One region of the Streptomonospora salina genome, then DNA from elsewhere that is predicted to be linked to it. Evidence: riboswitches for the same ligand, from Rfam matches in the RefSeq annotation. Region 1 holds a riboswitch; each other region holds the start of a gene.
What was found. A riboswitch is a leader RNA that binds a small molecule or an ion and turns the genes downstream of it on or off. The one in region 1 is predicted to bind cobalamin.
Positions count from the first base shown of each region.

Region 2: another riboswitch for cobalamin. It lies ahead of HNR25_RS09570 (ABC transporter substrate-binding protein); the one in region 1 lies ahead of HNR25_RS19930 (energy-coupling factor ABC transporter permease).
Region 3: another riboswitch for cobalamin. It lies ahead of HNR25_RS22265 (ABC transporter substrate-binding protein); the one in region 1 lies ahead of HNR25_RS19930 (energy-coupling factor ABC transporter permease).
Region 4: another riboswitch for cobalamin. It lies ahead of metE (5-methyltetrahydropteroyltriglutamate--homocysteine S-methyltransferase); the one in region 1 lies ahead of HNR25_RS19930 (energy-coupling factor ABC transporter permease).

Region 1 is NZ_JACHLY010000001.1:4,398,671-4,404,354, forward strand. It holds gene cbiQ (cobalt ECF transporter T component CbiQ) at 1-673, opposite strand, end outside; gene HNR25_RS19925 (energy-coupling factor ABC transporter substrate-binding protein) at 678-1,055, opposite strand; gene HNR25_RS19930 (energy-coupling factor ABC transporter permease) at 1,059-1,844, opposite strand; cobalamin riboswitch at 1,833-2,039, opposite strand; gene HNR25_RS19935 (4Fe-4S binding protein) at 2,232-2,402, shown strand; gene HNR25_RS19940 (precorrin-8X methylmutase) at 2,439-3,029, shown strand; gene HNR25_RS19945 (sirohydrochlorin chelatase) at 3,317-4,240, shown strand; gene cobC (Rv2231c family histidinol phosphate aminotransferase CobC) at 4,230-5,285, shown strand; gene cobT (nicotinate-nucleotide--dimethylbenzimidazole phosphoribosyltransferase) at 5,398-5,684, shown strand, end outside.
Region 2 is NZ_JACHLY010000001.1:2,124,423-2,130,106, reverse strand. It holds gene HNR25_RS09590 (fructosamine kinase family protein) at 1-148, shown strand, start outside; gene HNR25_RS09585 (LLM class flavin-dependent oxidoreductase) at 279-1,160, opposite strand; gene HNR25_RS09580 (aldo/keto reductase) at 1,286-2,305, opposite strand; gene HNR25_RS09575 (TetR/AcrR family transcriptional regulator) at 2,475-3,068, shown strand; cobalamin riboswitch at 3,168-3,351, shown strand; gene HNR25_RS09570 (ABC transporter substrate-binding protein) at 3,387-4,427, shown strand; gene HNR25_RS09565 (FecCD family ABC transporter permease) at 4,538-5,509, shown strand; gene HNR25_RS09560 (FecCD family ABC transporter permease) at 5,506-5,684, shown strand, end outside.
Region 3 is NZ_JACHLY010000001.1:4,928,600-4,934,283, reverse strand. It holds gene HNR25_RS22280 (ABC transporter ATP-binding protein) at 1-425, opposite strand, end outside; gene HNR25_RS22275 (ABC transporter permease subunit) at 386-1,234, opposite strand; gene HNR25_RS22270 (ABC transporter permease) at 1,234-2,187, opposite strand; gene HNR25_RS22265 (ABC transporter substrate-binding protein) at 2,184-3,728, opposite strand; cobalamin riboswitch at 3,998-4,191, opposite strand; gene HNR25_RS22260 (metal-dependent hydrolase family protein) at 4,365-5,675, shown strand.
Region 4 is NZ_JACHLY010000001.1:346,617-352,300, forward strand. It holds gene HNR25_RS01640 (AfsR/SARP family transcriptional regulator) at 1-3,040, opposite strand, end outside; gene wrbA (NAD(P)H:quinone oxidoreductase) at 3,157-3,789, shown strand; cobalamin riboswitch at 4,013-4,178, shown strand; gene metE (5-methyltetrahydropteroyltriglutamate--homocysteine S-methyltransferase) at 4,352-5,684, shown strand, end outside.

The sequences.
Region 1 (5,684 bases):
ACGGTCGCAGGGGCAGCTCTTCCACCAGCACGGTCAGTTCGCCGGTGTAGCCGCGGCATTCCAGGCCGCGCTGCATGCGCTGCGCCCGGTCGAACGAGCGGACGAACAGTGCCGCACCCAGCGAGCCGACCGAGCGGATCCACGCGCGCCGACCGGCGTAGCCGAGCCGCCCGGCCTGGGCGGTCTGGATGCGGCGGGCGCTGTCCAGGGTGACGAACAGCATCCGGTAGATCAGTGCGATCACCTCGACCAGCGCGCTGGGCAGGCCGATGCGTGTCAGCCGCGGCAGCAGGTCGGCCAGCGGGGTGGTGAAGGCGAACAGGAGCTGGCAGCACACCGCCGCCGCGGCCCGCCCGGTGACCTCGGCCGCCCGCGCCGCTCCGGCGGGGTCCAGTGCCACCGCCCCCTGCGGGCCGCCGACCGTGACCAGCAGCGCCAGCGACCCGGTGAGGATGAACAGCAGCGGGACCCAGGCAGCGCGAGCGAAGGCGCGCGGCGGCACCCGTGCCGGTCCGAACCCCGCGGCCAGGGCGACAACGGCGACCATCGGAGCCGCGGGCCATGTGGGCAGCGCCAAGGCGCAGACCAGCAGACCGCCGAAGAAGACGCCCTTGGCGGCGGGGTGGACCCGCCGCCAAGGGCTGGTATAGGCGGCGGCGTCGATCGCCAGCACGCGGCTACCGTTCGGCCGGGCCGGTCTCCGCTTCGGCGGAGCCGGCCGCCTTCGGGCTCCCGGATCCGGACGCTCCGGCCGGGGCCGTGCCGAGCTTGTTGCGGGTGCGGACGACCCCGAAGAAGTAGCCGATGAATCCCGCGCCGATGGCGGCCTGGAGGGCGAAGAGACCGGATTCGATCTCACCGGAGGGCGGCTCGTACAGGGGGGAGAACCACGGCTCGTAGTCGGGATCGGTCTCGGTCGCCATCTCCGGGGCCTGAGCGTCGACGCCCCCGAAGGGTTCGTCGAGGTGGCTGCCGGATCCGATGATCAGGGGAAGCACGGCGATCAGCGCGGCCGCGGCGATCAGCAGCCAGGTGGTCGTGGTCTTGGGACGCATGTTTCAGCCCGCCTTCTCTTCGCTCACGTCGGTGGTCTGCCCATCGGAGGCCGGGGCCGCGGCGGCCGGGCTCCGCAGTACGCCCAGGCGGCGCAGCTGCTCGGGGGTGACCGTGGTCAGCAGCCGCATGATGACGACGGTGACCAGGCCCTCCACCACGGCGAGCGGGATCTGGGTGATCGAGAAGAGGCCGGCGAAGGCGGTGAAGGAGCCGAGGAAGCCGGACTGGGGGTCGGGAAACGCGAGGGCGAGCTGAACGCTGGTGACGGTGTAGGTGGCCATGCTGCCCAGCGCGGCGGCGCTGAACACCGCCATGTCCAGCGAGGTCTGCGCGCCGAAGCGCGCCGTGGCCGAGCGCACGAGCTTGAACGCCGTGTAGGCCACCCAGGGGCCCACCACGGCCATGGAGAAGACGTTGGCGCCGAGCGTGGTCAGACCGCCGTGTGCCAGCAGCAGGGCTTGGAACAGCAGGGTGATCGTTCCCAGTGCGGCCATGACCGGCGGGCGGAACAGGACCGCGCCTAAGCCGGTGCCCGTGGGGTGGGAGCAGCTGCCGGTGACCGAGGGGATCTTCAGCGCCGACAGCACGAAGCTGAACGCTCCGGCGGCGCCGATCAGCAGCTTGGCGTCGGGATCGGCGCGTACGGCGCGGGTGAGCGATCGGACACCGTGCGCGACGAACGGGGCCGCGACGGCGGTCCAGGCAGCTGCGTGCTGCCAGGGCAGAAATCCTTCAGCGATATGCATGTCGGGGGACCCAACTTCCAGCACCTCGTGGACGGTCGTCACGCCGTGGCCGGTCTCCTGGCTGACGGGTCGACGCCCTTTGCCGGCCTTCCCAGGGACGGCGTCGCCGCTGCCCCCAGTGGCCTACCGACGGCCGCGCCTGCGGCAGTTCGGGGCATCGGGCTTCCCGCTCACAGTGGCGAGGGCCGCGCCGGTTTCGAACCGGACTTCCCGAACACCACGGCATAAAAGAACGTACGGTGCTGACGGAGGTTTCGCAATACCGGCGGGTTCGGCGCCCTGACCGGGGAAGCTTCCCGAGAACCCCGTGTACGCTGGGCCGGCGCCGCGTCCGGAGGCCGCCGCGCCCGCCGCGGTGGCACTGGTCTCAGAGCCGGCGCCCGATCTGGAGGAGGCGTCTTGGTCGACCCCGCCGAGGTTCCGGCGCCGGTGGCTGTGACATCGTCGTGCACGGCCTGCGGCGCCTGTCTGCTGACCTGTCCGGAGCACGCGCTGCGGCCGCAGGGCGGGACTCTGGTGGTGCTGGGCGACACGTGCACGGGCTGCCTGGAGTGCGTGGAAGTGTGCCCGGCCGACGCGATCGCCGTGCTGGCGCGCTGACCGCGCCGACCGACACCAGCCGAGGGAGGAACGACTGTGGACCGGCGGGTGCACCCCATCGAAGCGGAATCGTTCGCCATCCTGCGCTCCCGGATCGACGTGGGCGGGATGGCGCCGCTGAGCCGCGCCGTGGCCGAGCGCATCATCCACTCCAGCGCCGACCTGGACTATGCGAGCGACCTGGTGATCGACGACACCGCCGTCGACGAGGCCGCTCAGCGCCTGGAGGAGGGCGCGCCGGTGGTGGCCGACGTCGGCATGGTCGCCGCGGGCATCACCGCCCGAGAATGCGTGTGCCACATCACCGACCCCCGTGCCGAGCGGCTCGCCCGCACCACCGGAATCACCCGCTCGGCCGCGGCGGTGCGCAGCGCCTACGCCGAGGTCGGCCCCGGCGCCGTGTGGGTGGTGGGCTGCGCCCCCACCGCACTGACCGAGATCATCGCCCGCCAGGTCGAGCCCGCGCTGGTCATCGGCCTTCCGGTGGGCTTCGTCGGTGCTGCCGAATCCAAGCAGGAGCTGCGCGAAAGCGGGCTTCCGCAAGTGAGCAACGTCTCGGAGAAGGGCGGGTCGGCGGTCGCCGCTGCGGCGCTGAACGCTCTGCTGTACGGTCCCGTACCCGAGTGAGCGGGTCCCCGCCCCGCGGCGGCCGCGCACCGCAGGGGCGCCGGGCACCCGCGCACCGGGCGGACGCCCCGCCGACGGACAGGAGAGGAGGAGCCGGCCACCGCTGACCTGGCGGCGGCGACCCGCGCGTGCGCGCGCCGGGGCCGCCTCCACCGCGCCGGGGCACCGTCCCCGCCCCGAGCTTTCCCGCACGCGGCCGCCGCCGCGGCCCGTCCCCCCACCCGAGAAGTCGGACCGTGCTGCCTGAACGCCGGTCCGAAACGCCCCATTTACCGGTTAGGAATCGGATGCAACCGCCTTTGCTGCTGGTCGGACACGGAACCCGCGACGACAAGGGCGTGGCGGACTTCGAGGCGTTCGTCGAGCGCCTGGGCCGCCGCCTGCCCGACCGCGAGGTCGCCGGGGGCTTCATCGAGCTCTCGCCGCCCCCGCTCACCGACGCCGTCGGCGACCTGTACGCCAAGGGCCACCGCAGCATGGTGGCCCTGCCGCTGATGCTGGTGGCCGCCGGCCACGCCAAGGGCGACATCCCCGGTGCCCTGGCCCGTGAGAAGGAGCGCCACTCCGCTTTCGACTACACCTACGGCCGCCCGCTCGGCCCCCACCCCACGGTGCTGCGGCTGCTGGCCGAACGGCTGGGGGAGGTCCTCGACGGCGACGCGGGCGCAGCCGCCGGCGAGCGCCCGCGCACCGCGGTGCTGCTGGTGGGCCGCGGCTCGACCGACCCCGACGCCAACGCCGAGGTCTGCAAGGTGGCGCGGCTGCTGCAGGAGGGCCACGCGGCCGAGCACGGCGCCGACTTCGTCGAGCCCGCTTTCATCTCGCTGGCCTGGCCCAGCGTCCCCGAAGGGCTGGAGCGCATCCGGCGGCTGGGCGCGGAGCGGATCGTCGTGCTGCCCTACTTCCTGTTCTCCGGCATCCTGCCCGACCGCGTCGCCGACCAGACCCTGGAGTTCGCGGGCGAGCACCCGGAACTCGACGTCCGCTGCGGTCCGGTCATCGGCGACTGCGACGAGCTGGCCGACGTCATCGCCGAGCGCTACGACGAGGCCCGCGCCGGCGACATCCGCATGAACTGCGACACCTGCGTCTACCGCATCGCCATGCCCGGGTTCGAGGACAAGGTCGGCGCCGCCCAGACACCCCACCACCATCCCGACGACCCCGCGCACGGCCACGGACACGGCCACGGACACGGCCATGGCCACTGAGACGCCCGACCGCACCGCCGTCGGGGCGGGCGGACCGGATCTGCGCCACCACGGCGACGCCGAGACCGGTTCCGGCCTGCTCGACTTCGCCGTCAACGTGCGCGCGGACACACCGCCGCCGTGGCTGGCCGAGCGCATCGCGGCCTCGCTCGGCGACGTCGCCGCCTACCCCGACCCGGGTCCGGCGCGCGAGGCGGTGGCCCGCCGCCACGGCCGCGACCCGTCCGAGGTGCTGCTGACCGCGGGGGCCGCCGAAGCGTTCGTGCTTCTGGCGCGGGTGCTGCGGCCCCGCCGCGCCGTGGTGGTCCACCCCCAGTTCACCGAGCCCGAGGCGGCGCTGCGCGCGGCCGATCACCCGGTCGAGCGGGTGGTGCTGGAAGGGCCGCGATTCGAACTGGACCCGGCGGCGGTGCCGGCCGAGGCCGACCTCGTCATGGTGGGCAACCCCACCAATCCCACGTCGGTTCTGCACCCCGCAGCGGTTCTGGAGCGCCTGGCCCGGCCGGGCCGCGTCCTGGTGGTCGACGAAGCGTTCGCCGACTGCGTCCCCGGCGAGGCGGAGTCGCTGGCCGGCCGGGGCGACCTGCCCGGGCTGGTGGTGCTGCGCAGCCTCACCAAGACCTGGGGACTGGCCGGACTGCGCGCCGGCTACGCGCTCGCCGACGCCGCAACGGCCGACGCGCTGGCGCGGGCCCAGCCGCTGTGGTCGGTGTCCACGCCGGCGCTGGCGGCCACCGCCGCCTGCTGCGAACCGCGTGCGCTGGCCGAGGCCGACGCGTGGGCGGACCGGCTCACCGGCCGCCGCGCCGAGTTCGCCGCCGACCTGGCCGACTGCGGGGTGCACGTCACCCCCGGCGCCGCCGCCTCCTTCGTCCTGGTCCATGCCGCCGGCGGGGAGGCGCTGCGCCACCGGCTGCGCGATGCGGGGATCGCGGTGCGCCGCGGCGACACGTTCCCCGGGCTGGGGCCCGACTGGCTGCGCGTGGCGGTGCGGGATCGGGAGACGTCGCTCCGGTTGACGCGCACTCTGGCAGAGTTGCGATGAGGTCGCCGCGGGACGGCGGGAGCCGCCGCGGCGCTGTGAGGATGGCGATGCGTGTGTCCAGTGCAGACGACCGCCGGCGGACGGCTCCGCCGGCACGTCCCGGGGGGACGACATGACCGGTGACGAACGGCGCCGCGGCGCCGACGACGAGCCCGGGCCCGAGCCCGCGTCCGACGGACTGCTCGACGACCTGCCCGAAACCGGCCGCGGCACCGGGGCCGCATCGGCCCCGGAGTCGGGCCGGCCCTCCGGGCGGCAGCGCGCCAATCCCTTCCACGCATCGCCCGGGGGCCGCCGCGGCGGCCCCCGGGCTTCCGCGGATACGCCCAACGTGATCCCCTTCCGCGGGCACGAGGAGGACCGCGGGCGCGAGGAGGACCGTGATCAGGCCGCGGACCG
Region 2 (5,684 bases), 2.3 Mb from region 1:
CGCCGCTTACGACGAGGCGTTCCCCTTGGCCGCCGGCTGGCGCGAGCGCGTCCCGCTGCACCAGCTGCACCCGCTGCTGGCCCACGTGTGCCTGTTCGGGCGCAGCTTCCGCTCCCAGCTCCTCGACGCCGCCCGCCGCCTGGTGTAAGGCGGCCGCATTCCGGTGCGCCCGCCGGTGCGGGAGTCCCGCCGGTCCGTGGGGGACCGGCGGCGGAACGGTCGGGCGGCAGGCGCCGTCCGACGGGTTCGCCGGGGCGGGCGGTCGCACTCTCCGGGGCTCACCGTGCGGGCGGTGCGCCGAGGAGCTCGTCGGCGACCCACCGTGCGACGCCGGCGGGGTAGGGCGCCGGTAGGCCGAGGACGATGTGCCCGAAGCCGGCGTCGGTCGCGTCGCCGATCGCGTCCCGGGTGGCACCGGGCTGCTCGTAGGAGACGGGCAGATGGATCGAGCGGGTGACCGAGGCGGGGTCGCGGCCGATCTCGGCGCAGTAGCGGTCCAGCCGTGCGCTGCGGCGTACGGCGTCGCCGATGTCGCCGCCCGGGATGTTCCACACGTCGGCGTGCTCGGCGGCCACGCGCAGCGTCGGGGACGAGCGTCCGCCGACGAGGACCGGCGGGTGGGGGCGCTGGCGGGGCTTGGGGCTGCCGAACGCGCCGGTCAGGTGGTGGTAGGTGCCGTGGAAGTCGAACGGCTCGTCCTCGGTCCACAACCGCCGGATCACCGTGCAGGCCTCCGCGAGGCTTCCGACGGCGTGTTCGGCATCGTGGAAGGGCAGGCCGTGTGCGTCGTATTCGCGCCGTGCCCGGGGATGGCCGGGGCGGGAGCCGGCGCCGATGCCGAACTCCAGCCGTCCGCCGGAGACGGCGTCGACGGTCGTGGCGATCTTGGCCAGCATCGCGGGCGGTCGCAACCGGTTGCTCGTCACGAGTACGCCGACCCGCAGCCGCCGGGTCCGGGCGGCGAGGGCGGAGAGCAGCGTCCAGCCTTCGTAAACCGGACCGTCCGGGTCGCCGCCGATCGGCATGAGGTGGTCGAACAACCACGCGTGCCCGATCTCCGGGATCGCGTCCGCCTCGCGCCAGACCCGCAGGACGTCGGGGTAGTCGACCTGGGAGGGCGCGGTCATGATCCCGAAGTTCGGCCGTGCTGCGTGCGGCATGGAACCGCGGTCCTTTCGGCGTCGGTACCGCGCCGACCGGGGTGCTTCCGGGGTCGGGGCGGGGCGTGCTCGGGAAGCCGGCCCGGAGACCGCGGGACGGGGTTGAGAGGTACGCGCTCGGGCGGTCAGCGGCGCCGCAGCGACGGGTCCAGCAGTGCGGGCGGGGTGTCGTTCTTCTCGTGTGCCGCCAGGTCGGTGCCGGGAGCGACGATCGCGTCGATGGCGTCGAGCACGTCGGCGGGCAGCACGGTGTCGGCGGCGGCCAGCTGCGCGTGCAGGTGGTCCGGTGTACGGGGGCCGATGAGCGCGCTGGTCACGCCCGGGTGGGCGGTCGCGAATCCGAGCGCGAGCTGGATCATGGTCAGGCCGGCCTCGTCGGCGACGGTGGCCAGCTGCTCGACGGCGTCGAGCCGGGCCCGGTTGGCGGGGACGGTGGTGTCGAAGCGCTGCGGCATGAACGTCGAGCGGTTGGTGGCGATCTCGCGGTCCTCGCGGATCGCCCCCGACAGCCACCCCGAAGCCAGCGGGCTCCACACCAGCACTCCGAGCTTGTACTCCTGGGCTGCGGGCAGCACGTCGGCCTCGATTCCGCGCTGCAGGATCGAGTAGCTGGGCTGTTCGGTGACGTACCGGTTGAGGTCGCGGGCGTGGGCGGCCCACTGGGCCTGCACGAGACGGTAGGCGGGGTAGGTGGAGGAGCCGAAGTGGCGGATCTTCCCGGCGCGCTGCAGGTCGGTCAGAGCGGACAGGGTCTCCTCGTCGCTGGTGTCGGGGTCCCAGCGGTGGATCTGGTAAAGGTCCACGTGGTCGACACCCAGGCGGCGCAAGCTGCCGTCCAGCGCGGTGGTCAGCCAGCGGCGCGACGCGCCCCGGCGGTTGCGGTCCTCGCCCATGGGCAGGCCCGCCTTCGTGGCGAGCACGATGTCGTCGCGGCGGCCGGCGATGGCTGTGCCGACCAGTTCCTCGGATTCGCCGCGGCTGTACACGTCGGCGGTGTCGACGAGGTTGATCCCGCCCTCAAGGGCGGCGTCGACGATGGCGGTGACCTCCTCCTGAGTGGTGCTTCCGATCGCGCCGAAGTTCATCGTGCCCAGCGCGAGCGAGCTGACCTGCACACCGGTGCGGCCCAAGGTGCGGTACTGCATGGCCGATCTCCTCCGTCGAAGGTGAAGCGGGATGGCGGCGCGTGGGGGCCACGCGCCGCTTGGCGGATGCGCTCCTGCTCTGCCATCATGAACAAGCGGAACGCTGTTCCGGAAAACTATACGGAACACTGTTCCGTTTGGCAAGGCGGTCGGTTGCGAGAGGGGCGCTGTGAACGACGACGACACGGGAACGCGGCAGGCGGCCCGGGGCAAGCGGGCCGACGCCCGCCGCAACGAGGGCGCGCTGCTCGACGCGGCCGCCGCGGTCTTCGCCGCCTCGGGCGTCGAGGCGCCGGTACGGGACATCGCGGCCCGGGCCGGCGTCGGGACGGGCACGATCTACCGCCACTTCCCCACGCGGGCCGACCTGATCATCGCCGTCTACCGGCACCAGGTCGAGGCGTGCGCCGAGGCCGGACCGGACCTGCTGGAGAACGGTCCGACCCCCTACGCCGCGCTGGGGCGATGGATCGATCTCTTCGTGGACTTCCTCGTCACCAAGCACGGTCTCGCCGCGGCGCTGCGCTCCGACAACACCGCGTTCGAGGAGCTGCACACCTATTTCCTGGACCGCCTCCTGCCCGTGTGCGCCCGGCTCCTCGCCGCCGCGGCCGAAGCCGGGGAGATCCGCTCCGACATCGGCGCCTACGAGCTCATGCGCGGGGTCGGCAACATCTGCATCAGCGCGGAGGAGGACTCCCGCTACGACGCGCGCCGCGTGGTCGAGCTCCTCATCGCGGGGCTGCGCCGGCCGGATCGGTGAGCGGCCGGGGCAGCCGCCCCGTCCCCGATGGGAAAAGCCGCCGATTCCCGCAGGCAGCAGCGGGGCGCCCCGGATCCGGGAGGCGCGGGTACGGCGTGCTAGCGTCGAAAAAGCCGTGGTGAACGGGAATCCGGTGGGAAACCGGATGCGGCCCTCGCCACTGTGATCGGGAGCGCTGTGTCGTTCGTTCGGCGAACGAGCCACTGGGGTCCGAGCCCCGGGAAGGCATGATGCGGCGCGTTTCCCCGTCAGCCAGGAGACCGGCCACGGCACCGCACGACCCGATTCCACGAGGACCTGGAAATGGCGGTCTCGCCCATGACCCGTGTTTCAGCACGTCCGCTCCGCGCCGCGGGCGCCTTCGCCGGCGCCCTCCTGCTCGCCGGCTGCGGCGCACCCGCCCCCGAACAGCCGGCGGGAGAAGACGCCACCACCCGCACCAACTGCGGTATCGACGTCGCCGTGGACGCGCCGCCCGAGCGCGTCTACGCCGCATACCAGCCCGGCATCGAGGTCGCCCACGCCCTCGGCCTCAGCGACCGCCTGGTGGGAACCGCGTTCCTGGACGCCCAGGTGCTGGACGAATACGCCGACGAGCAGGCCGCGACCGACTACGTGCCCACCCTCCCGAGCAGGGAAGGGCTGCTGGAGACCGAACCCGGCTTCGTGATCTCCGGATTCAACGGCTTCTTCGCCGAGAACGGCTCCGACCGCTCGGTCGGTACCCGCGCCGGCCTGCGCGAGCTCGGCGTGCAGAGCTGGATCCTGAGCCCGCTGTGCCCCAGCGAGGACGGCCTCACCGACCGGGCGATCGACCCGGCGTCCGTCACGGTCGACAGCGTCTACCGGGACCTGCGCGACCTCGGCGCCCTGTTCGGCGCCGAGGACGACGCCGAACAGGTGATCAGCGACATGCGGGAGCGCATCGCCGCCGTGCAGGAGCAGGTCGAAGGAGCTCCGCAACCGTCCGTGGCGATCGTGTCCCCCGGCGACGACGGCGGCTACCGCGTGGCGGGCGGGATCGACTTCAGCACCCGGATCATCGAACACGCGGGCGGCGCGAACGCCTTCGCCGACCTGACCGAGAAGCGCAACATCGAGGTCGGCGCGGAGGAGATCGTCGCACGCGACCCCGACGTCATCCTCACCAGCGCCTGCTGCGACGCCGGGATGACCGAGCAGGACGCCGAGAGCGACGTCGACGCGATCACCGCGGATCCCGCGCTGGAGGGCGTCACGGCCGTCGCCGACGACGAGGTCCACCCGTTCCTGTTCGCCGACCGGTCGGCCGGGGTCCGGGCGGCCCACAGCATCGAGCTCGTGGCCTCCCGCATCCACCCGGACCTGGTCGAACGTTGACCGCGGCCGGTGCGACCGCCCCTCCCACGACCGCAGGCACGACCGGCAGCCTTCCGCGAACCGCGCCCGGCGCAGGCCTGCTCCCCGGAGGAGCGTCGAAGACGGCCGGCATGGCGCTGGCCGCCCTCCTGCTGGCGGCCGCGTGCGCCGCGTCGATCCTCACAGGCAACTACGCCGTCTCCGCGGCCGACGCCGTCTCGGCCCTGACCGCACCCTCCGGCGGCGAAACCGACCGGATCGTGTGGCACGTACGCGTGCCGAGGACCGCCACCGGGCTGCTCGCCGGAATCGGGCTCGGCGTCGCGGGCGCCCTCATGCAGGGGCTGACCCGCAACCCGCTGGCGGGACCGGGGATCCTCGGCGTCAACGCCGGCGCCGCGTTCGCCGTCGTGGTCGCCATGGCCGTGCTGAACGTCAGCGCCCTCACCGGCTACCTGTGGTTCTCCTTCGCGGGAGCCGCACTGGCGGCGGTCTTCGTCTACGCCCTCGGTTCGCTCGGCACCGCCGGCGCGACACCGGTGAAGCTCGCGCTGGCCGGCGCGGCGCTCAGCGCCATGGTCGGTTCCGCGACCACCGCCCTCACCCTCCTCGACCCCTCGGCCCTCGACGACTTCCGGTTCTGGACCGTCGGTTCGCTCACCCGCGCCGACACCGCCGACCTCGCCACCGTCGCGCCCGCGACACTGGCCGGCCTCTGCCTGGCGGCGGCCGTCGGCCGCGACCTCAACGCGGTCGCCCTCGGCGAGGACATGGCCCGCAGCCTCGGCACCCGGCTGGTGGCGACGCGGGTTCTGGCCGCCCTCGCCGTCGTGCTGCTGGCGGGATCCGCCACGGCGATCGCCGGGCCGGTCGCCTTCGTCGGCCTCGTCGTGCCCCACATCGCGCGGGCGTTCACCGGCCCCGACCACCGCTGGATCATGCCGTGGTGCGTGCTGCTGGCACCGGCCCTCCTACTGGCGGCCGACGTGCTGGGCAGGGTGCTGATCCGGCCCGAACAGCTGCAGGTGGGCATCGTCACCGGACTGATCGGCGCCCCCTTCTTCATCCACCTGGTCCGCAAGCGGAAGGTGGCGCAGCTGTGATCGCCGGAGACCGCGACGCGTTCCTCCTGCGCAGCCCGCGGGCCGCCGTCGTGTTCCGGCTCGGGCGCCGGTCGACGGCACTGGCGGCGGCCGCCTGGCTGCTCGCCTGCGGCGCGGCCCTGCTGTCGCTGACCCTGGGCCAGTACGACATCGGGGCCACCGGCGTGCTGCGGGT
Region 3 (5,684 bases), 530 kb from region 1:
TCCAGGGACGCGGACCGCAGAGCGGCGGCACGCGCGCGGCCCCGGCCGCCGGGCGGATCGTGGATCGCGGCCAGTTCCCGCAGGACCGAACCCACGCGCCGGGCCGGGTTCAGCGCGGCGGCCGAGTCCTGCGGCAGGTAGGCGACGGTGCCGCCGCGCAGCCGCTCCAGGTCCCGCTCGGATGCGCGGTACCCGCCGTCGACCACGTCCACGCCGTCGACCCGGATCCGGCCCGAGACGGCGGCCGCACGCGGCCACTCCCCCAGCAGCGCACGCGCGGTGGTGGTCTTGCCGCTGCCGGAGGGCCCCACCAGGGCGGTCACCGCGCCGGCGGCGGCGGTCAACGAGGCGCCCTCCACGAGCGGCCGCCCGTCCACGCACACCCTCAGGCCCTGCGCTTCGGCGACCGGTTCGGACCGGTCCATGTCCACTCCCTTCTCGGTCCCGGCTGCGTCCGGGCGCGGATCGCGCGGTCCCACAGCAGGTTCAGCCCCACGGTGAAAGAGACGAGCATCGCCACCGGCGCCAGCGGGGCGAGCGGCTGCACGGTCAGGCCCGTGCGGTTGTGCGCGACGGCCACGGCCCAGTCCGGTGCCGTGGGCCCGGGGCCGAGGCCGAGGAAGTTGGCCGATGCGACCAGCGCGATCGCAGCGGTGATCCGGGTGCCCGTGTCGGCGGCGACGGGACGCAGAACGCGCCTGCCGACGTAGCCGAAGTAGAGGCGGGCGCGGCTCTCCCCCTGCAGCCGCATGGCCTGGAACACCGGTGCGCTCACCGCGTCCAGCGCCGCCGCCCGGACCAGGCGCGCCACGCCCGGCGCGTTGGTGACGGCGACCACGGCGGCGATCACTGCGGCCTGCGACGACCACCACACCGCGACGACGCTGATCATCAGGAGCGAGGGCACGCCCATCACGACGTCGAGCGGGCGCAGCAGCGCCGCGTCCGCCCAGCCGCGGCGGGCGGCGGCCGCCGCGAGGCCGATCGCGCCGCCGACGGCGTAGGCGAGCGCGACCGCGGCCAGCGACACGGCCAGGACCGAGCGGCCGCCCAGCAGCAGCTGGGTGAGCACGTCGCGGCCCAGCCGGTCGGTTCCGAGCGGGTAGCCGCCGCCGGGCGCGGCGAACGGCGGCCCCGGATCGGCCGCGACCAGCGGTGCCAGCAGCGGTCCGGCCAGCCCGGTCGCAGCGGGTACCAGGACCATGGCGAGGGGGAGCGCCGCGCGCCGCCGCATCACCGGCGCACCTGCTCGATCCGCGGCACGAGCCGCCGGGAGACCAGCTCGGCCGCCTGGTTGAGGGCGATCGTCACCGCGCCGAGAACGAAGACGTACCCCTGGACCACGGGAACGTCGCGCATGGCGACCGCGTCGACGACTCCCCCCGCGACTCCGGGGACCGCGAACACGACCTCCACGACCAGCACTCCCGAGAACAGGTTGTCTCCGACGCGCGCCAGCTCCTCGGATGCGGGGGCGAGGGCGTTGGGAGCGACATGGCGCAGCAGCAGCCGGCGGCGCCCCACACCGAGGCGGCGGGCGTGGGCGGCGTATTCGCTGCGCATGGCATCGGCGGTGCCCGCGCGCACCTGGCGGACGAGCAGCGCCGCGACCCGGCACAGCAGGACCGCGACGGGCAGCACCAGCAGTAGCGGGTCGGTGAGCAGCCGCCAGCCGTCGGCGCCCATCGCGGTGGCGGGAAGCAGGCGCACCTGCAGGGACAGCCCCAGGACCAGCAGCATCGCCAGCGCGAAGTCGGGGATGGAGTACAGCACAAGGGTGGCCGTGGTCACGGCCCGGTCCAGGCGGCCGCCCTCCCCGGCCCCGGCGGCCAGGCCGAGGGCCGCGGCCAGGGGCACCAGCAGCGCCACCGTCGCGGCGGCCAGGATGAGGGTGGGCGGCAGGGATCGGGCCACCAGGTCGGTGACCGGCCGGCCCGAGATCAGCGAGGTTCCGAGGTCGCCGGTGAGCAGGTCCTGCCACCACTGGAGGAACCGGATCGTCGGCGGCTCGTCCAGGCCCATCCGGGCGCGGATCTCCGCCGCCTGCTGCGGGGTGTAGTCCTCGCCGAGGACCGCCTCGGCTGCGTCGCCGGGCAGCGCCTCGGTCGCGGTGAACACCAGCACCGACAGGGCGAGCAGCTGCGCGGCGGCCACGCCGAGGCGGCCGAGGGCGGCCCGTGCCGTCACTCCAACCAGACCCGGTCGAACCTCGCCCAGTCGGCGGTGTTGGGCGGCGCGTCCCGCTCGACACCGCGCAGGGACGCGGCGGTGGCGTTGATCCACTCGGTGTAGCCCCACACGATCAGGCCGCCGTCGTCGTGGAGCTCCTGCTGGAGCTCGTGGTAGCGGCGGGTGCGCTCCTGCTCGTCGGCGGTGGCCTGGGCCCGGGCGAACGCTTCGTCGAACCCCGCGCGCTTCCAGCCGGTGACGTTCTGGGGTGCGTCGCTGACCATGCGCAGCGCGAGGTGGTTGGGGATGGGCATCGACCCGGACCGGTAGGAGGCGAACACGCCCTGGTCCAGGATGTCGCTGAAGTAGGTGTCCTGGTTGCCCACGCGCACGTCGACGGTGGCCCCGGCCTCGGCGGCCTGTTCGGCGAAGAGGGTGGCGGCGTCGACGAAGCCGGGCGCGGCCTCGGAGGTGTCGAGCGCGACCTCCAGGTCCTGGGCGCCGGCCTCGCGCAGCAGGCGGCGCGCCCGGTCCAGGTCGCGTCCGCGCTGGGGCAGGTCGTCGTCGAAGTACCGGTATCCGCTGCCGAAGACGTCGTTGCCGACCCGCGCGGTTCCGGCGGAGACGACATCCACCAAGCGCTCGCGGTCCACCAGCAGCCGGAACGCCTTGCGTACCCGCGGGTCGTCGAACGGCGCCCGGTCGGTCTTCATCGCCATGGCGGCCATCCCGCTGTTGGGGGTGCGCACCACGGTGACATCGGGGTTGTCCTCGTTCGAGCGGGCGAAGGTGGCCGACATGTCGTGGATGTACTCGCCTTGCCCGCCGAGCAGGGCGTTGCCGCGCGCTTCGGACTCGGCGGAGAGGATCTCCAGTTCCCCGATGCGCGCCCCGCCGTCCCAGTGGTCGCCGAACCGCTCCGCGCGCATCGACCGGCCGGCCTCGAAGGAGGCGAGAGTGAACGCTCCCGACCCCACTGCGTCGGTGGCGGGGTCGCGGTCGTCGAAGTCGGCCGGGACGATGTGCATGCCGGTACCGGCGAGAAGCGCGGGCAGCTCGTAGGTGGGCGAGGTCAGCCGCAGCTCGACCGTGCGCTCCTCCACCGCTCGGGAGTTGCCCAGGTCGACCCGGGCCAGCAGGGTGCGGCCGTTGCGCGGGGTGTCGGCGGGGGCCGTGATGCGCGCGTAGCTGGCCAGCACGTCGTCGGCGGTCACCGTGCGGCCGTCGTGGAATCGGGCGGCGCGCAGCCGGAACCGCCACCGGGCGCCGCCCTCGTCGACCGTCCAGTCCTCGGCGAGCTGGCCGCGCGGCGACATGTCGGCGTTGAACTGGGTCAGCTTCTCGTACAGCGCCTTGTGCCGGGCCTGGTCGATGAACAGCGGCTGGACGTGCGGATCCATCGACTCGTTGGCGCCTCCGCCCGCGAAGAGCGCGCGGACCCGGCCGCCGCTTCGGGGCCGTTCCGGGGCCGGATCACCGGAGCATCCGCCGAGCAGGACCGCGCCGGCGCCGAGCGCTCCCAGGCCCAGCGCCGCCCGGCGTGTCGTTTCTATCGGCATGAGGGCGCCACCTCCGGTACGCCGCAGGGTGTGTGCGCGCAAGCGGGGGCGGTGCGGGCGCGGTGGCCGCGCACCGCCGGACATGCTGCTGGCAGGATCACGTCGCCTTTCCTCGGGCGGTCGGGGCCCGCCGTCGGCAGGCGGGCGCGGGAATACGACCGGGGCGGTATCAGCGCAGGCGGAGGGGCGCCGACCGCGCGGCGACGCGTCGGCGACCGTGGTGTCCGTGCATGGGCGATGCCCGTCCTCCCTGGGGTGATCCGCCCCGGCTCGTGAGGCACGACGACGTGAGTCTCCTGGCTCGCGGGTCTGCGCCGGGACCCCGGCCTTCCCGCCCCGCACGGGGCAGTGGCCGTCTTGCAGGGCCGGCTCGCCGCTCACAGTGGCGGTACCGCGCCGGATTCGCACCGGCCTTCCTCGGTTCGCCGTCGTGATCGTTCGACCGCAATCCTGACATATCCCGGTCGCGCATCCGATGCGTCCCCGCGCCGGCGGGCGCGGGGCCCGGCGGCAGCGACGGTCCCGCCAACAGTCTCCGCACGGGATCCGCCCGAAAGCGCCGAAAACAGCCCTGCGGCCCGCGGTTCCATCGGGATGTTCCGTTTACCCGGGAACGATCACGGCTAGGAATCGGACATGATCGGACAGTCACCGGACCCGGTCCTCATCCGGAACGTGCGCATCTTCGACGGCGTCGACCAGGAACTGCGCCACGGCCACGTCCTCCTCAAGGACCGCAGGATCGCCAGGGTGTTCCTCGCCCCGGAGGAACCGCCCGCGGGGATCGAGGCCGCGGTCGTCGACGGCACCCGGACCGACGGCACCTCGCGAGTGCTGATGCCGGGGCTGATCGACGCCCACGCCCACGTCATGCTGGCCGGGAGCACGCAGGAGCAGCTCCTGCTGGGCGGCGCCGGGCTTGCCTATTACAACGGACTGGCCGAGGCCCGGGCCATGCTCATGCGCGGCTTCACCACCGTCCGCGACATGTCCGGCGACACGGTCGACCTCAAGCGGGTGCTGGATTCCGGAGCCTTCCCCGGGCCCCGCATCTACCCCTGCCAGGCGGGCATCTCCCAGACCTCCGGCCACGCCGACTTCGGCACCGCCTACGAGCCTCCGACCGCCCTGGGCGGGATGCCCTCGCGCGCCGAGGAGCTGGGCATGTCCCGCATCGCCGACGGACGCGACCGCGTCCTGGCCGCGGTGCGCGAGCAGCTCAAGAAGGGCGCCAGCCAGATCAAGGTCATGGCGGGAGGCGGGGTGGCCTCCGCCTACGACCCCGTGGACGTGTGCCAGTACACCCCGGACGAGCTCCGTGCCGCCGTCGAGGCCGCCGACGACTGGGGGACCTACGTCTCCGTGCACGTCTACGCGGACGCGGGCATCGAGCGCGCCGTCGAGGCAGGGGTGCGCTCGATCGAGCACGGCCACCTGGCCCAGGAGTCCGCCTTCGCCTCACTGGCGCAGCACGGCGCCTGGCTGAGCACGCAACCGTTCGTGGAGAGCGACCATTCCTACCCGAACCCGGCCTCGGCCGCGAAGAACCGGCTCGTGTGCGACGGGGTGGAACGGACCTACCGCTGGGCTCGCGAGTACGGGGTGAAGACGGCGTTCGGCAGCGACCTGCTGCTCGACCCCTCCCGAAGCCGCATGCAGGCGCTCATGCTGCCCCGTCTCACCGGCTTCGGATACACCGCCGCAGAAGCGTTGGCCATGGCCACCTCCGGAAACGCCGGCCTCCTCGCGCTTGCGGGCAGGCGCGACCCTTACCGGTTGGACGACTGCGCGTCCCCCTTGGGACGTATCGCCGAAGGGGCGTGGGCCGACGTGCTGGTGGTCGACGGAGACCCCACCCGGAACCTGGACCTGTTGGCCGCGCCGGAGGCTAACCTGGCTGTCATCGTCAAGGACGGGCGCATCCACAAGAACCTGCTCGGGGCGTAGCCGGAGCAT
Region 4 (5,684 bases), 4.1 Mb from region 1:
CGAGTGCCACCGCCCGGGGGTTTCCGGTCTCGCGGGCCACCGCCAGCCCTTCGGCGTGCAGCGCGGCGGCGGCGCCGGCGTCGCCGCGCTGCTCGGCCACGAATCCCAGCTCGGCCAGCACCAGCGCGGTCCCCGGTTGGTAGCCGGTGCGGCGGTTCCAGGCCAGCAGCCGGCGCAGGTGGGCCTCCGCGGTGTCGAGTCGGCCCCGGCGCCGGGCGCCGAGTGCGAGCCCGGTGGCGGCGAACGCCTCCCCCGATCCGTCGCCCTGCTCGGCGGCCAGCAGCCGCGCCTGCTCATGCAGCTCGTCCGCGTCGTCGACGTCGCCGGCGAGCAGGGCCAGCCGGCCGAGTGCGGCGGTCTGCACGGATACCAGGGGCCAGAGTTTCAGTTCCTCGGCCAGCCCGAGTACGCTGCGATGCGCCCGCTCGGCCGCGTCGTAGTCGCCGGCGATCTCGGCGAGGAGGCCGCGGGTACGGGTGGCCTGGACCTGGCCCCAGCGGTCCCCGACCTCCTGGAACAGCGACTCCGCGGCCTCGCTGTCGCGCCGGGCCGCCGCCAGGCAGCCCCGGGCCAGGGCGGTCTCGGCGCGGGTACTCCTGGCCGCGGCGATGCCCCACCGGTTCCCGCGGGCGCGGAAGGTGCTCAGTGCCTGTTCGACCAGTTTCTCGCTGCCCGCCAGGTCGCCGGAGCCTTGCCGGGCGAAGGCCAGCAGCCACTGGGCGTGCGCGCGCCCGTCGGGGTCGTCGAGGCGGTCGTAGGCCTCCAGCGCGTCGCGGGCCCGTTCGTCGGCATCGGCGCCGCCGAGGGTCGTAAAGCCGAGCGCCGCCAGCCAGGACAGCGCTGCCGCCCGGTCCGGCCCCGCCGGCGCACCGGGCAGCTCCAGTGCCGCCCGCAGCGATTCGCAGGCCTGGCCGTAGCGTCCGCGGAGGATCAGATACCAGGCCAGCGCGTTGACCAGGCGCAGCGCAACGGATGCGGCGCCGAGACGCACGGCGGTGTCCAGGGCCGCACGCATGTTGGCGGACTCGGTGTCCATGCGCTCCAGCCACGCGTGCTGGCCGCTGCCCCGAAGCCGGGGCCGGGCCTGCTCGGCGAGGCGGGTGTAGTAGTGGGCGTGCCGGTGCCGCACGGCGTCGGTCTCGCCGGCCTCGTCGGCGCGCTCCAGGCAGTAGGCGGCGACGGACTCCAAAAGCCGGTAGCGAGGCGAGGGGCGGGCTGCGGTCCCGTGCTCCGCGCCGCCTCCCGCCCGGGTTCCGGGTGCGGTCTCGGCGACCACCAGGGAGCGGTCCACCAGCCGGGAAAGCAGGTCGAGGACGTCGGCGGCGGCCACCTCGCCGCCGGAGCAGACGTCTTCGGCCGCCTCCAGGGTGCAACCGTCGGCGTGCACGGCCAATCGGCGCAGCACGGCGCGTTCGGGCTCGGGTAGCGGCTCCCAGCTCCAGTCGATCATCGCCCGCAGTGTCCGCTGCCGGGCCGGGGCGTCGCGGTTTCCGGCGGTGAGGATCCGGAACCGGTCGTCCAGCCGCGCGGCGAGCTCGCGGACTCCCAGCGACCGGACCCGCGTGGCGGCCAGCTCCAGCGCGAGAGGGATCCCGTCAAGGCGCCGGCAGATCGACGCCACTGCCGCGGCGTTGTCCGGATCGAGGGCGAATCCCGGTGCGGCGGCGGCGGTCCGGTCGACGAACAGCCGCACGGCGGGGGTGTGCTCCATGGCGTGCACGTCGGCGTCCGGGTCGGGCAGCTGCAGCGGCGGCACCGGGTACAGCAGTTCTCCGGTGATCCCTAGGGGCTCCTGCGCGGTGGCCAGGATGTGCACGTGGGGCGCCGCGGCCAAGAGGACCTGCGCCAGCTCGGCTGCCGCCTCGACCACGTGTTCGCAGTTGTCGAGGATGAGCAAGGGCCTCTCGGCCTGCAGCGCCGCCGTGAGCCGGTCGAGGGGGCCGGTGTACTCCCGGCCGGCGGCCGCCCCGACGCCGGCGTCCTCGCGGATGCCCAGCGCCGCCAGCACCGCCCCGGCCAGTGCCTGGGCCGTGTCGGTCGGGTGGTGCGCGGCCAGTTCCACGAGCCAGGTGCCGCCGGGGAAGTCTTCGGCCGCTCGGGCGGCCGTCTCGACCGCCAGCCGGGTCTTGCCCACCCCGCCCGGACCGGTGAGGGTGACCAGCCGGCCGGCCGCCAACCGGGTGCGCACGTCGGCGGTGTCGCCGTCGCGCCCCACCAGGCCGCCATCCGCCAGCAGTGGGGCGGGCAGGTTGGTCCGGGGGCGGGCGGCGGCCTGGTGGGGCGGGTCCGGCCGGAGAGCGGGATCCTGCTGCAGGACCGCCTGGTGGAGCCGGACGAGCTCGGGGCCGGGGTCCGCCCCCAGCTCCGTCCGCAGCCGCACGCGCATGCGCTCGTAGCTCGCGAGGGCGTCGCTCTGGCGGCCGGACTGGTACAGGGCGCGGATGTGGGCGCCACGCAGCCGCTCCCGGAGCGGGTGCTGCTCCACCAGCGCGTCGAGTTCGCCGGCCAGTGGCCGGTACTCGCCCAGCTCCAGGCGCGCGTCGGCGAGGTCTTCCAGCGCCGTCGTCCGCTGTTCCTCCAGGCGGGCGATCTCGGTGCGGGCGAACTCCGCGTCGGCGAAGTCGGCGTAGGCCGGGCCGCGGAAGAGCTCCAGGGCGTCGGTGAGCAGGGCGGTCCGGGCGCGGGGGGCGCCGCTGTCGCGCGCTTGGGCGGTGATCCGCGCGAACCGTCCGGCGTCCACGTGCGAGCTCTCGACGCGCAGCAGGTAGCCGGGGGTGCGCCATTCAACCAGGGCCCGGCCGCCCGGTTCGGCGTCCTCCAGGGACCGCCTCAGCTGGGAGACCTTGGCCTGCAGCGCTCCCGCCGGGTTGGCCGGCGGCTCTTCGCCCCACAGGTCGGCGACCAGCCGGTCGGCCGATACGGGCCGGCCCGCGTGCGCGAGGAGGTCGGCCAGCAGGGTCCGCACTTTCACTCCGGGCACCTGGACGGCCGTGCCCTCGTCCGTCCAGACCGCGAGCGGCCCGAGCACCCCGAATCGCATACCGGACACGCTAGGCCATGGCGGCGGGGCAGCCGACCGTAAGCCGACGGGCAGCGTCCGGTAAGCGCGGGCGAGCACGGTGGGACCGCACCGCAACGACGAAAGGAACCGCTCCGATGAACACCCACGACGCCCGGATCGCGATCATCTACTACTCCTCCACCGGCAACATGCACCGCATCGCGGAGGCGTTCGCCGAAGGAGCCGCCGACGCGGGGGCCGAGGTGCGGCTGCGCCGGGTCGCGGAGCTGGCGCCGGCGGAGGCCGTGGACGCCAACCCGGCCTGGCGCGCCCATCTGGACGCCACCGCGCACGTTCCCGAAGCCGGCCACGCCGACCTCACCTGGGCGGACGGCTACGCGTTCGGCACGCCGACCCGCTTCGGCAACATGGCGTCCCAGCTGCGGCAGTTCCTGGACACGACCGCGTCGCTGTGGGAGGCCGGGGAACTCGCCGACAAGCCGGCCACCGGGTTCACGGGGTCCTACGAGCACCACGGCGGTCAGGAGTCCACCCTGCTCTCGCTGTACCACACGATGTACCACTGGGGTGCGCTGGTGCTGCCGACCGGCTACGTCGACTACGACGCCGTCCACGCAGCGGGCGGCAACCCCTACGGGGTCAGCCAGACCGAGGCGCTTGCGGCCGAGGACCCCGCCCACGCCAAGGCGGTGCTGGTGGCCGCCCGCTCCCAGGGCGGGCGGCTGGCCCGGGCGGCTGCGGCGCTGGCCGCCGCGCACGGCCGGTAGCCGCAGGCGGCCCCCGCGCCCGGGCCGCCGCAGCGGGGTGCCCCCGGGGCGCAGAGACCCGTGCGCCCCGCGGGCGTTTCGAGCGATCCGGTGACCGCCGTCACTCCTTCCGGTGATCCGACCGGTGTTGCCTTCGGGCGGTGGAGGGCTAGTCTGGACGTGCTGGTGGTTCGTCCTCCCGCGGAACACGCCTGAGACGGCGGTCCGGGGCGGACGAGGCAAGAGGGAACCCGGTGCGAGTCCGGGACTGCCCCGCAGCGGTGAGCGGGAACGAACGCCGCCCCCGGTTCCCAGGGACCGGGCAGCACTGGACCGAGGAGTCTGGGAAGCAGGCGGCCGGTAGGACGATCCGTCCGACGGACGGAAGGTGCCCGCGAGTCCGAAGACCTGCCACCCGCACGCGCACCTGCCGGTGCGCGTCGGTCCCGAGGTCTCGCGGGAGGACCTGGCGGACGATCGGCCCGCAGGGGCGTCGCACGCGCCGCTGCTCGCTGGTCGGCCTCTGGCCGCCGCAGCCCTCGGAGCCTGCCGTCGAGCTCGCGAGGAGAGAGCGTTGACCAGCATGATCGGATCGACTGTACTGGGCTATCCCCGGATCGGACCCGACCGGGAGCTCAAGCGTGCGCTGGAGAGTTACTGGTCGGGGCGCAGCAGCGAGGCGGAGCTGCGCGAGGAGGCGCGCCGGGTCCGCACGGACACGTGGCGCACGCTCGCCGACGCCGGACTGGACTCGGTACCGGGCAACACGTTCTCGTTCTACGACCAGGTGCTGGACACCGCGGTCACGTTCGGTGCGGTGCCCCCGCGCTTCAGCGGACTGGGGCTGGGCCCCCTGGACACCTACTTCGCCATGGCGCGCGGCGCGGACTCCGCGGTGCCGCTGGAGATGACGAAGTGGTTCGACACGAACTACCACTACCTGGTGCCGGAGATCGGGCCGGACACGCGGTTCCGGCTCGCCGACCGCACCCCCGTCGAGCAGTACCGGGAGGCGCTGGAACTGGGCGTGGCGACCCGTCCGGTGCTGGTGGGGCCGGTGACGTTCCTACTGCTGTCCAAGCCCGCCGAGCAGGCGCCGGAGGGATTCCGGCCGCTGGACCGGCTGGAGGACGTCCTGGACGCCTACGCCGAACTGCTGTCGGAGCTGCGCGACGCCGGTGTGGAGTGGATCCAGCTCGACGAGCCGGCGTTCGCGGCCGACCGCTCGGAATCGGAGCTGGACGCGCTGCGGGCGGCCTACCGCAGGCTCGGCGAGCTGCGGGAGCGCCCGCGCCTCATGGCGGCGGGCTACTTCGGCGATCTCGGTGAAGGGCTCGGCGTGCTCGCCTCTTCGCCCGTCGAGGCGCTGGGGCTGGACCTGGTCGCCGGCCGGTCCGCGCTGGAGAGGCCGGCGGCGCTGTACGGCCTGCGCGACAAGACGCTGGTCGCCGGGCTGGTCGACGGCCGCAACGTCTGGCGCACCGACCTCGATGCGGCCCTGACGACAGCGGCAACGCTGCTGGGCCTGGCCGGTGAGGTGGCGGTGGGCACGTCGTGCTCGCTTCTGCACGTGCCCTACGACGTCGAGGCCGAATCCGGGATCGATCCGCAGGTGAAGTCGTGGCTGGCTTTCGCCCGGCAGAAGGTGGACGAAGTCGTCACCCTGGGCCGGGCGCTGCGCGAGGGCCGCGACGCCGTCGCCGGAGAACTGGCCGCCGCTTCCGCAGCGGTCGCCGACCGGATGCGTGCGGAGGGTGTGCGCAACCACCGCGCGCAGGAGCGGGTGGCGTCGCTGCGGCCGGAGCACGCGCGCCGCACGGACTACGAGGCCCGGCGGCGGGCCCAGGAGGAGTCGCTGCGGCTGCCGCCGCTGCCGACGACGACGATCGGCTCCTTCCCGCAGACGGCCGGGGTCC